DNA from 3 places in the Pseudomonas leptonychotis genome. Region 3 is predicted to be linked to each of the others. Evidence: predicted binding sites of a transcription regulator. Region 3 holds the regulator's gene; each other region holds the start of a gene.

Region 1 (4,039 bases), on a different contig from region 3:
CGACGGCTGGATTACTCATCGTCATATCCTCTGGTAACGATGGGGGCGGCTGTAGCGGCCCCCGGGCGGCGTATGGCTTAGAGTGCGGAATCGGCTTTCAGACCAATTTTGAATTGTTCGATATAGGCGTTGGGCTTGCGCCCGTCGTAGCTCAGGCCATCGATAAACTCATTGGTTGGCGCACGGAAGCCTTCTTCGCTGGCCGGCGGAAAGTCCTCAGCCTTGGCCTTGCCTTCGACAATCAGCTCGTCGGCAGCGCTGCGGTACACCGCCGGCAGGTACACCTGCTTGGCAATGTCGAAGTACCAGCTATCGGGCTTGGCATCGCTGACTTGGCCCCAGCGGCGCATTTGCGTCAGGTACCAGATGGCGTCGGAGTAGTAGGGGTAGGTGGCGTTGTAGCGGAAGAACACGTTGAAGTCGGGTACGGCGCGTTTATCGCCTTTCTCGTACTCGAAGGTGCCGGTCATCGAGTTGGCGATCACCTTGGCATCGGCGCCCACGTATTCAGGGCGCGCCAGGATTTCCACGGCTTCGGCGCGGTTGGCGTTGTTGTTTTCATCCAGCCACATGCCAGCGCGGATCAGTGCCTTGACCAGGCGCTTGTGGGTTTCCGGGTTGGCATCGGCCCATTCCTTGGAGACGCCGAGAACTTTCTCCGGGTTGTTCTTCCAGATTTCGTAGTCGGTTATCACCGGTACGCCAATGCCTTTGAACACGGCGGCCTGGTTCCACGGCTCACCGACGCTGTAGCCGCTGATGGTGCCGGCTTCCAGGGTGGCGGGCATTTGCGGCGGCGGGGTGACCGAGAGTAGGGCGTCAGCGTTCAAGGTGCCGGTGATGTCACCCTTGGCTGGGGCGTAATAGCCCGGGTTGATGCCACCCGCGGCGAGCCAATAGCGCAGTTCGTAGTTATGGGTGGAGACCGGGAACACCATGCCCAGGTTGAACGGCTTGCCCTTGGCTTTGTATTGCTCAATGACCGGCTTGAGTGCATCAGCCTTGATTGGGTGCACCGGCTTGCCATTTTCCATCGGCACGTGCTTTTTCATTTCCTCCCACACGGCATTGGACATGGTGATGCCGTTGCCGTTGAGGTCCATGGAAAATGCGGTGACGATATCGGCCTTGGTGCCAAAGCCGATGGTGGCGCCCAGGGGCTGGCCAGCGAGCATGTGCGCGCCGTCGAGCTCGCCAGTGATGACCCGGTCCAGCAGCACCTTCCAGTTGGCTTGCGCTTCCAGGGTGACGTAAAGCCCTTCGTCTTCGAAGAAGCCTTTCTCGTAAGCGATAGCCAGCGGGGCCATGTCGGTGAGCTTGATAAAGCCGAGTTTGAGTTCGTCCTTTTCCAGCTCGGCAGCCAGGCTGATTTGTAGGCTTAGCGGGTTAAGCAACAGGGCAGCGACGCAGCCGAAGCCAGTCAGGGTTTTTTTCAGCAGCGAACGGCGAGTGTTGAAATGACGCATGGTGAATCCTCAAGTCTCAGAAACGAAAAAAGACGTCAACGATCAACACCGCCCAGCGAGGGCAGGTTGCCTTTGACGTCTTTGTCTATTCGTCCCGATCACCGCCGTTGGCGATCTGAAGACGGGTGTAGGTCTTGAGGAGGTTATTGCAAAGGCCTTGCCAGCTTTGTTGATGTCGGCACCTGCTTTTGCCTGCAAGAGCAGCAGAGGGCGTTCTTGCAACCCTCAAGTGGTAAGTAAAAATACTTTGAATACATGAACCTAGAGTGATGATCTAACTGAGTTTGGAGCTGCTGATGCCATGCACTAACAGGTCAGCGGTGCCTGTCTCAACGTTCTTCCAGGCACCGTTCTGAGCCATAGCCGTGCAACTATCCGTGTGGTTGAGCGCTTTTGGTTCGCTCAAGGCCTGTTTGCGCCATCGGCGTTGCATCCGCATCAATAGACGCCTGTCAGCCTAGCGTCGCCTTATCGCATCAATGTGCAATGGGGCGACGCTGGGCTTCTTCTGTGAACTCCCTGAGCCAGCGCAGCACCTCCACAGCCGCCCAGCGCGATGGATCGAACATGGCATAGGCCAACCCTTGGTAGCCGACTACATCCAATTGGCGGTGGTAGCCCGCACGCTGTAGCAAGGCTTCGATTTCGGCAAAACAGGTGTTGAAGTGCACCCGGGAAAACGGTGTTTTGCCCTCAGTGACGATGCCTTCAAGCTGTAATTCATTGACGGTGGCCCGGACTTTTTCCAAGGGCATGCGGTTTACGCTGTGTTTCAGCTGCAGTACGTCGAGCATCTGGATACTCCTGTTAACGCCTATGGTCCCGCTTGCGGGGCTGCACGGTTGGTTGGGTGGCGTGGTTAAGGGTAATCGAAAAATACTGTACAAATAAACAGTATTCGATAATAGTAAGTCCAAGTCCCTAGCCGGCACCCACTCGATCACTCCCGTCACCTGCCCTTAAAGCGAGTGGCGACAGGCACTGCAGAGGAGTCACTGACAATGCAACAGATGCTGATGACAATTGTGTTGTTGGGATTGCTGACCGGTTGTGCGCAACCGCAGCGTGATCAACCCCGCGCTAATGGCACTTATCTGGTTATTGAGAACAGCCAGGCTTGGGCTGTGCTGGTGTTCGACGGCAAGCGCATTGAGGAGCGCGGCACGGTGGTGGATGTCATCAGGCTGCCTAACGAGGGCTCTGCAGTGGCGGCGAGTTATGTAATTGAAACGGCTAACTGCGGCCGAGTGCAGTGGCTGAGCGAGCGCTCGGATGCTGCCGATGGCATGACCAACCTGATGTTGTTGCACAGCAACAACCAGCTGGAGCAGAACGGTTGCGTTATTACCGATGGCCTCAGCAGGGTCTGGACGGTACTGGATTATTCGAGCTGAAACGCTAGAGGGCACCCTAAGGTGCCCTCTAGCGTATTACTCGCTGTCGACCGTGGTCTTGTTGGCATGCAGACCATCGGCGCGGAACATCGACTTGATGCCACGAATGGCCTGACGGATTCGGTCCTGATTTTCGATCAGGGCAAAGCGCACGTGGTCATCGCCGTAATCACCGAAGCCGATGCCAGGGGAAACGCAAACCTTAGCCTCCAATAGCAGCTTTTTGGCAAATTCCAGCGAGCCAAGATGGGCGTATTGTGCAGGGATCTTGGCCCAGACATACATCGAGGCCTTCGGGTTCTCCACCATCCAGCCCAGCTCATGCAGGCCCTTGACCAGCAAGTTACGGCGTTGGCGGTATTGCTCGGCAATGTCGCGCACGCATTGCTGGTCGCCTTCCAGCGCCGCGATGGCGGCTACCTGCAGCGGGGTGAAGGTGCCGTAGTCGTGGTAGCTCTTGATCCGCGCCAGCGCGTTGACCAGTTCCTTGTTGCCGACCATAAAGCCAATGCGCCAACCGGCCATGTTGTAGCTTTTGGACAGGGTGAAGAACTCCACGGCAATATCTTTGGCGCCTGGCACCTGCATGATCGACGGGGCTTTCCAGCCGTCGTAGACGATATCGGCGTAGGCCAGGTCGTGAATCACCAGCACGTCATATTGCTTGGCCAGGGCCACCACGCGCTCGAAGAAGTCCAGCTCCACGCATTGTGCGGTGGGGTTGGAGGGGAAGCCGAGGATCATCATTTTTGGCTTGGGGATCGACTCGCGGATCGCCCGCTCCAGCTCGGCAAAGAAGTCCACGCCTGGAATCAGCGGCACCGAGCGCACTTGGGCGCCGGCAATCACCGCGCCGTAGATATGGATGGGGTAGCTGGGGTTGGGCACAAGCACGGTGTCGCCATGGTCCAGGGTGGCCAGCATCAGGTGTGCCAGGCCTTCTTTGGAGCCGATGGTGACAATGGCTTCGTTTTCCGGATCGATCTCGACTTCGTAGCGGTCTTTGTACCAGCGCGAAATAGCCCTGCGCAGGCGCGGAATGCCGCGCGACGTTGAGTAACCGTGAGTGTCTTCACGCTGGGCGACTTGCACCAGTTTTTCGACAATATGCGGCGGCGTGGGGCCATCCGGGTTACCCATGCTGAAGTCGATGATGTCTTCACCGCGGCGACGCGCGGC
Region 2 (4,039 bases), on a different contig from region 3:
CGGCCATATCGAAATGGCTCTCTTCATGCTCGACGCGCAGCTTCTTCGCCTTGGTGGTCGGGTTGACTGAAATCACCCCGCAGTACTCCGGCATGTGCTTGGCGAACTCGGCAGTGCCGATCTGCGTGGCAGTGTCGATGATGTCTTGCTTGTGGGTGGCTAAGAGCGGACGCAGCACCAGCATCTCGGTAGCCGAGTCGATCACCGCAAGGTTCGGCAGCGTTTGACTGGAGACCTGAGAAATCGCCTCACCGGTGACCAGCGCATCAATCTGTAAGCGCTCGGCCATGCGCGTGGAGGCGCGCAGCATCATGCGCTTGAGGATAACGCCCATGTGGCTGTTATCGACCTTGCCGAGAATTTCGCCCAGCACCTCTTCAAACGGCACGCTAACAAAGAGTACGCGCTGCGAGCTGCCGTATTTCTGCCAGAGGTAGTGCGCCACTTCCATTACGCCCAGCTCGTGAGCGCGGCCGCCGAGGTTGAAGAAGCAAAAATGGGTGACCAAGCCACGACGCATCATTTGGTAGGCGGCGACGGTGGAGTCGAAACCACCACTCATCAATACCAGGGTCTGTTCCAGTGAGCCCAGCGGATAACCGCCCAGGCCTTCGTGCTGGTGATGAATAACAAACAGGCGCTGGTCGCGGATTTCCATCCGCACAATCACTTCTGGGTCTTTCAGTGAGATGCCGGCCGCACCGCACTGCTGGCGCAACTGGCTGCCAACATAGCGCTCAACATCCATGGAGCTGAACGCGTGCTTGCCGGCGCGCTTGCAGCGCACGGAGAAGACCTTGCCCGGCAATTGATCGGCAAAATGCAGCTTGCACTTGGCCAGCACATCGTCGAAATCACCCAAGGGGTACTCATCGACTTGCAGGAAATGGACAATGCCCGGCGTACAGCTCAAACGCTCGATCATCGCCTGCAGGGTTTTCGCCTCACTGACCTGAGTCTCGACTTCCAAGTTGTCCCACACGCCGCTGACTTGCAGCTGTGGATCGAACTCACGCAAAACCGAGCGAATGTTCTTCGCTAGCTGCCGGATAAAGTGCTTACGCACTGGCCGGCTCTTGATGGTGATTTCGGGGAAGACTTTAACAATCAGTTTCATGAAAACAGTAAGCGCCGAGGCCGCGAAAAAACAGGGGCGCGGATTATAGCGGAAATTGCTCACGCTTTGATCAAAAATCCTCACACCACCAAAACGCGCACCATTTAAGTGCCCATCGCAAATATCGCGCACCATAATGAAGCAAATATTTATCACAGAGCACTGCGCAGCCCCCGCCAGCCCTGAGTTTCACGGCTTGCACCCATTGCTGTGCACTGGCATGCAATTTGCTCCCTTGTGAGGCAGGACGCTCCGGAGGACTATGCCGCCGGGCCGCACCATACTATTGAGGGCTCACCATTCCGAGCCTTAGCCACCTGGAGGACAGCATGTCGAAGTCGATTCAACTTATTAAAGAGCACGACGTGAAGTGGGTAGACCTGCGCTTCACTGACATTCGCGGCAAGCAGCACCACATCAGCATGCCCGCTCGCGACGCGCTGGACGAAGACTTCTTCGAAGTCGGCAAAATGTTCGACGGCTCCTCCATCGAAGGCTGGAAAGGCATCGAAGCCTCCGACATGATCCTGCTGCCGGATGACAGCTCCGCTGTACTGGACCCGTTCACCGAAGAGCCAACCCTGATCCTGGTTTGCGACGTGATTGAGCCGTCGACCATGCAAGGCTACGAGCGCGACCCACGCGCCATCGCCAAGCGCGCCGAAGAGTTCCTGAAAACCACCGGCATCGGTGACACCGTATTTGTTGGCCCAGAGCCAGAGTTTTTCATCTTCGACTCCGTTAAGTACAAGTCGGACATGTCTGGCTCGATGTTCAAGATTTTCTCCGAACAGGCCTCGTGGAACAGCGACGCTGACACCGAAGGCCGCCAGGGCAACAATGGCCACCGCATCGGCGTGAAAGGCGGCTACCTGCCGACTCCACCAGCCGACTCGGATCACGAAATCCGTACCGCCATGTGCAACGCTCTGGAAGAAATGGGCCAGATCGTTGAAGTGCATCACCACGAAGTAGCTGCTGGCCAGAACGAAATCGGGGTTAAGTTCAACACCCTGGTTGCCAAAGCCGACGAAGTGCAGACCCTCAAGTACTGCGTACACAACGTCGCCGAAGCCTACGGTCGCACCGCTACCTTTATGCCGAAGCCGCTGTATGGCGACAACGGCTCGGGCATGCACGTACACATGTCCATCGCCAAAGACGGTAAGAACACCTTCGCCGGTGAAGGCTATGCCGGCTTGTCCGATACCGCCCTGTACTTCGTTGGCGGCATCATCAAGCACGGTAAGGCGCTGAACGCCCTGACCAACCCAGCCACCAACTCCTACAAGCGTCTGGTGCCTGGCTTCGAAGCGCCGGTCATGCTGGCTTACTCGGCACGCAACCGCTCAGCCTCGATCCGTATTCCTTACGTCGCCAGCCCACGAGGCCGTCGTATCGAAGCACGCTTCCCGGATCCAGCAGCCAACCCGTACCTGTGCTTCGCGGCACTGCTGATGGCCGGCATCGACGGCATCCAGAACAAGATCCACCCTGGCGATGCTGCCGATAAGAACCTCTACGACCTGCCTCCAGAAGAGTCCAAGCTGATCCCGCAAGTGTGCGGCAGCCTGAAAGAAGCGCTGGAAGCACTGGAAGCCGACCACGACTTCCTGCTCAAGGGCGACGTGTTCACCAAGGACTTCTTGGAATCCTTCACCGAGCTGAAATCGGAAGAAGAAGTTAAGGTTCGCACCTTCGTACACCCACTGGAATACGACCTGTACTACAGCGTCTAAACCAGCAAGCAGTACAAAAGGCCACCTTCGGGTGGCCTTTTTGCGTTTAATGGCCGCTGCGTGAGAACCCAACAGCACCGTTTAACCCGATGTTTTCTGCGCTGGCACACGCCCGTTCATCAACACGCTTGCCAGAGCGCCCGACCAGTGCAAGGCTTAGCGCACATTAATCGGGAGAGTCAGGCATGCGCCCTTTACTCATCTGCCTGTTGCTGAGCCTGGCGTTGCCAGCCAGTGCACAGATCTACAAATACACCGACGCCAATGGCAACACGGTATTCACCGACCAGCCGCCGGAAGGCCAGGCAACCCAGGATGTCCAGCTACCGGCAACCAATAGCGTGTCGATGCCGGTACCTACTAGTAGCGCGCCGACTGCATCGACCTCCGACCCAGCCGGCAACGCAGCGCCCTACAGCACCTTGCAACTAACCGGCATTCCCGATGATGAAGCGATGCGCTCCAACAACGGCACGTTCAGCATCGGCGTTGATATCCAGCCGCGCCTGGCTAACAACCACCGCCTGCGCTTGTTGCTAGATGGTAAGCCCCACGGCTCACCGAGCAATGTACCGCGCCTGCAAGTGAGCAATGCTGATCGCGGTGAGCACAGCGTGGCCGTGGAGGTACTTAACGGCGAACAGTCGATCCAGCAGAGCGCCACCACCACCTTTACCGTGCAGCGGGTCAATACCAGCAGCCCCGCCTTGCGACCAAAACCAACACCCAAGCCAGCCACCTGACCTATGCGCCATTTGCTGTTCTGCTGCCTGATGCTACTTGCCCTGCCCACCCTAGGGCAGGTCTACACCTACATAGACGCTGAAGGGAATCGCGTCTTCACGGACAAGCCTCAGTCCGGCAATGCCGAACGTGTCGAGCTAGCGCCCAGCAACTCGATGCCCGCCATCCAGACCCAAGCCGCTCCTGCTGCAGAGGCGCCGCCGGAGCCCGGTCAGCGCTACAGCCTGTTGCGCATTCTGGTGCCACAACCCGACGCCAGCATTCGCGACAGCGCCGGCAACCTGATTGTCAGCATCAATAGCGAGCCTAAACTCTTCCCTCAGCACAGCTATCGCCTGCTATTGGACGGCAAACAAGTCGGCGAAGTCGGTAGCAGCCCCGTTTTTCCGCTGGAAAATATCGACCGCGGCACCCATCAACTGGCGGTAGAAGTTATCGA
Region 3 (4,039 bases):
AACTCATCGCCGAAGGCGATGCCGAAACCATCTTGGCCAACCAGACAGTGAAAGAAGTGTATCTGGGGCATGAGTTCAGGCTGTAACCACGGCTTTTCTTAAGCCTACTGCAGCCAAGGCTAGGCAAAACCTTTAGAGTCAGGCATATAATTTGCTTCCTAGTGGCGCTTTTTAAAAGCGCCCTGTAGTGGCTGCGCACAGACGCCGGTAAATAAGGTCTGCAATGAAACCATCGCTAGTCCTGAGAATGGGCCAGCAGCTGACGATGACACCGCAGCTGCAACAGGCCATCCGCCTGCTCCAACTGTCCACCTTGGATCTGCAACAAGAGATCCAGGAGGCCTTGGAGTCCAACCCGATGCTCGAGCGCCAGGAAGAAGGCGATGACTTCGACAATTCGGACCCCATGGCTGATGGCGCAGAAAGCGCCACACCCAGCGAACAGCCTGAAACGCCGTACCAAGAAACCAACTACCAGGAAGCCACGCAAACCGTGGACAACCTTGAAGAAGGTGACTGGGGCGAGCGCATTCCTAACGAGCTACCCGTCGACACTGCCTGGGAAGACATCTACCAGACCAGCGCCAGCAGTTTGCCCAGCAGCACCAATGATGACGACGAATGGGACTTCACCACTCGCACGTCTAGCGGTGAGAGCCTGCAAAGCCACCTGCTCTGGCAACTCAATCTAGCCCCAATGTCGGACAAGGATCGCCTGATTGGCGTGACCTTGATTGACTGCATCAACAGCCAGGGCTATCTCGAAGAAACTCTCGAGGAAGTGGTCGAGGCGTTCGACCCGGAGCTGGACATCGAGCTCGACGAAGTCGAAGCCGTGCTGCACCGCATTCAACAATTCGAGCCCACCGGGATCGCCGCGCGGAACCTGGGCGAGTGCCTGCTCCTGCAACTGCGCCAGCTGCCCGCCAAAACGCTCTGGCTGAGCGAAGCACAGCGTCTGGCCAGTGACTACCTCGACCTGCTTGGCAGCCGCGACTACAGCCAGCTAATGCGCCGCCTGAAACTCAAGGAAGACGAGCTGCGCCAGGTGATCGACCTGATTCAAAGCCTCAACCCGCGCCCCGGCTCGCAAATCGAATCAAGCGAACCCGAATATGTAGTGCCCGATGTGATCGTGCGCAAACACAACGAACGCTGGCTGGTAGAGCTGAACCAGGAGGCCATGCCACGCCTGCGGGTCAACGCGCAATACGCCGGTTTTGTGAAACGCGCCGACTCCAGCGCTGACAACACCTTTATGCGCAACCAGCTGCAAGAAGCGCGCTGGTTTATCAAAAGCCTGCAAAGCCGCAACGAAACCCTGATGAAAGTAGCCACGCAGATCGTCGAACATCAGCGCGGCTTTCTCGATTACGGCGACGAAGCGATGAAGCCCTTGGTTCTGCACGATATTGCCGAAGCCGTAGGCATGCACGAGTCAACCATCTCACGGGTGACCACACAGAAATTCATGCATACGCCGCGTGGCATTTACGAGCTGAAATACTTCTTCTCCAGCCACGTGAGCACCTCCGAGGGTGGCGAATGCTCGTCGACTGCGATCCGCGCCATCATCAAAAAACTGGTGGCCGCGGAAAATGCGAAAAAGCCGTTGAGTGACAGTAAGATCGCTGGTTTACTGGAAGCACAAGGCATTCAAGTAGCCCGCCGCACGGTCGCAAAGTACCGTGAATCCCTCGGAATAGCGCCTTCCAGTGAGCGTAAACGATTGATCTAAGGCGGCACACAGAAGGAAGATCAAAGCACTGCACAGTACACGCCCAGGCCTCGCCTTTGCTCAAAAGCAGCCATACTGCCAATAGTGATTAGCGACCGTGCCAGGCTCGTTCTGCCAGAGTCTTCCACGCCACAGTGTTCCGGCGGCAGGCCTCTCGCCTGCCTCTTACACACGGCAACAAGGAGAAAGCGGTATGCAAGTCAACATCAGTGGACATCAGCTGGATGTGACCGACGCCCTGCGCGACTACATCGTCGAGAAACTTGGACGACTGGAGCGCCACTTCGACAAGATCACCAACGTACAGGTCATCATGGAGGTCGAAAAGCTCAAACAGAAAATCGAAGCGACCTTACACATTGCAGGCGGCGAAGTCGTCGCCAATGCCGAGCATGAAGACATGTACGCCGCCATCGATTTACTGACTGACAAACTCGACCGACAACTCATCAAACACAAGGAAAAACAGCTCGATCGTCAACAGGGCGCTATGGCCCGCTGACGTCGTCTATCTCCTATGATCCGACTTGAAACCATCCTGACCCCCGGCCGTTCTTTAGTGAACGTGCCGGGTGGCAGCAAAAAACGTGTTCTCGAACAGATTGCCAACCTGGTGGCGCGCGAGCTGCCTGACCTGGATGGCCAAGACATTTTCGAAAGCCTAATCGCCCGCGAAAAGCTCGGCTCAACCGGTTTCGGTAATGGCATCGCCATTCCGCACTGCCGTCTGCCCGGCTGTAGCGCGCCGATCAGTGCAGTGCTGCGTCTCGACGCCGCCGTTGACTTCGACGCGATCGACGGTGCGCCAGTGGATTTGCTATTTGTCCTACTGGTGCCTGAAGCGGCCACCGATGCTCACCTGGAGTTGCTGAGACAGATCGCCAGCATGCTCGACCGCAGCGATGTGCGCGCCAGCTTGCGTCAAGCTGAAAGCAGCGAAGCGCTGTACCAGGTCGTAGTTGACGTACAAAGCCAACTCAATCGAGCTTAAGCATGCGCCTGATCATCGTCAGCGGCCGCTCCGGTTCAGGCAAAAGCACCGCCCTTGATGTACTGGAGGATAACGGCTTCTACTGCATCGACAACCTGCCAGCCGGGTTACTGCCTGAGCTGGCCGAGCGGGCGCTTGTGCACACCGAGTTGCTGCATCCACAGGTCGCCGTCTCCATCGACGCGCGCAACCTGCCGAGCCACCTCAAGCGCTTTCCCGAGTTACTCGAAGAGGTACGCGCTCGGCACATCAAGTGCGATGTGATCTACCTGGATGCTGACGAAGAAACCTTACTCAAACGTTTTTCAGAAACCCGCCGGCGTCACCCGCTGACCAACGAGAGTCGTTCGTTGGCCGAAGCCATTGCCGATGAAAGCCTGCTGCTCGGCCCAATCATCGACCTGGCTGACCTGAAGATCGACACCACCCATCTCAACCTGTACCAGCTGCGTGACAGCCTCAAGCTGCGCCTGCTCAATCAGCCTGAGCCGGGCACCGCATTCCTAATCGAGTCCTTTGGTTTTAAGCGTGGCATGCCAGTGGATGCCGACCTGGTGTTCGATGTGCGCTGCCTGCCCAACCCTTACTGGAAACCCGATTTACGCGATTTTTCTGGGTTGGATCAACCGGTGGTCGAATACCTCTCAGCCCAGGCCGATGTTGAAGACATGTACCAGGATATCCTCGCCTACCTGACCAAGTGGCTACCCCGCTTTGCCGCGAGCAACCGCGCCTATGTCACGGTGGCCATTGGTTGCACCGGCGGCCACCATCGCTCGGTCTACCTGGCCAATCGTATTGGCGAGACGCTTAAGCCCATTCTGAAAAATGTTCAGATTCGTCACCGCGACCTCAGTTAAGGAATTGCCGCGATGCCCGCCTGCGAAATCATCATCATCAACAAGCTTGGCCTGCATGCCCGCGCTGCGGCCAAGTTTGTCGGCGTCGCCGGGCGGTTTCCTTGCCAAGTCAAAGTCGGCCGCACACCCGACAGCCTGGTCGACGGCAAGAGCATCATGGCGGTCATGATGCTCGCGGCAGGCAAGGGCACCACCGTGCACCTGCACGCCGAAGGTGAACAGGATGGCGATGCAATCGCCGCACTCTGCGAACTGATCAACAACTTCTTCGACGAAGGCGAGTAACACGTCACCCAATAGAAAAGGGGCTGAGCGCTTAAGCGTTCAGCCCCTTTTCTATGCCTGCCAATCAGCTGCCTGCAACGGTCATCCGCTCGATCAGTACTGAGCCCGTACGGATATTACTGCGCAGCTCCAGATCATTACCCACCGCAACAATCTGTTTGAACA

The links. The regulator sigma-54, encoded in region 3, starts transcription at its own class of promoters, with help from an activator protein. The targets are predictions, from matches to a motif close to ANTGGCATNNANNTTGCTNT.
Region 1: a site for sigma-54 is predicted at 1,612-1,631, ahead of D8779_RS10965 (CmpA/NrtA family ABC transporter substrate-binding protein). Genes of this name have one in related genera too.
Region 2: a site for sigma-54 is predicted at 1,332-1,351, ahead of glnA (type I glutamate--ammonia ligase). Genes of this name have one in related genera too.

The regions. Positions count from the first base shown of each region.
Region 1 covers NZ_RFLV01000002.1:63,274-67,312, forward strand. The annotation lists gene D8779_RS10960 (ABC transporter permease) at 1-19, opposite strand, end outside; gene D8779_RS10965 (CmpA/NrtA family ABC transporter substrate-binding protein) at 78-1,466, opposite strand; gene D8779_RS10970 (transcriptional regulator) at 1,943-2,260, opposite strand; gene D8779_RS10975 (hypothetical protein) at 2,468-2,860, shown strand; gene alaC (alanine transaminase) at 2,897-4,039, opposite strand, start outside.
Region 2 covers NZ_RFLV01000001.1:2,057,435-2,061,473, reverse strand. The annotation lists gene thiI (tRNA uracil 4-sulfurtransferase ThiI) at 1-1,117, opposite strand, end outside; gene glnA (type I glutamate--ammonia ligase) at 1,447-2,856, shown strand; gene D8779_RS09525 (DUF4124 domain-containing protein) at 3,042-3,599, shown strand; gene D8779_RS09520 (DUF4124 domain-containing protein) at 3,603-4,039, shown strand, end outside.
Region 3 covers NZ_RFLV01000003.1:291,628-295,666, forward strand. The annotation lists gene lptB (LPS export ABC transporter ATP-binding protein) at 1-86, shown strand, start outside; gene D8779_RS15680 (RNA polymerase factor sigma-54) at 224-1,738, shown strand; gene hpf (ribosome hibernation-promoting factor, HPF/YfiA family) at 1,932-2,240, shown strand; gene ptsN (PTS IIA-like nitrogen regulatory protein PtsN) at 2,256-2,729, shown strand; gene rapZ (RNase adapter RapZ) at 2,732-3,589, shown strand; gene D8779_RS15700 (HPr family phosphocarrier protein) at 3,602-3,874, shown strand; gene pmbA (metalloprotease PmbA) at 3,939-4,039, opposite strand, start outside.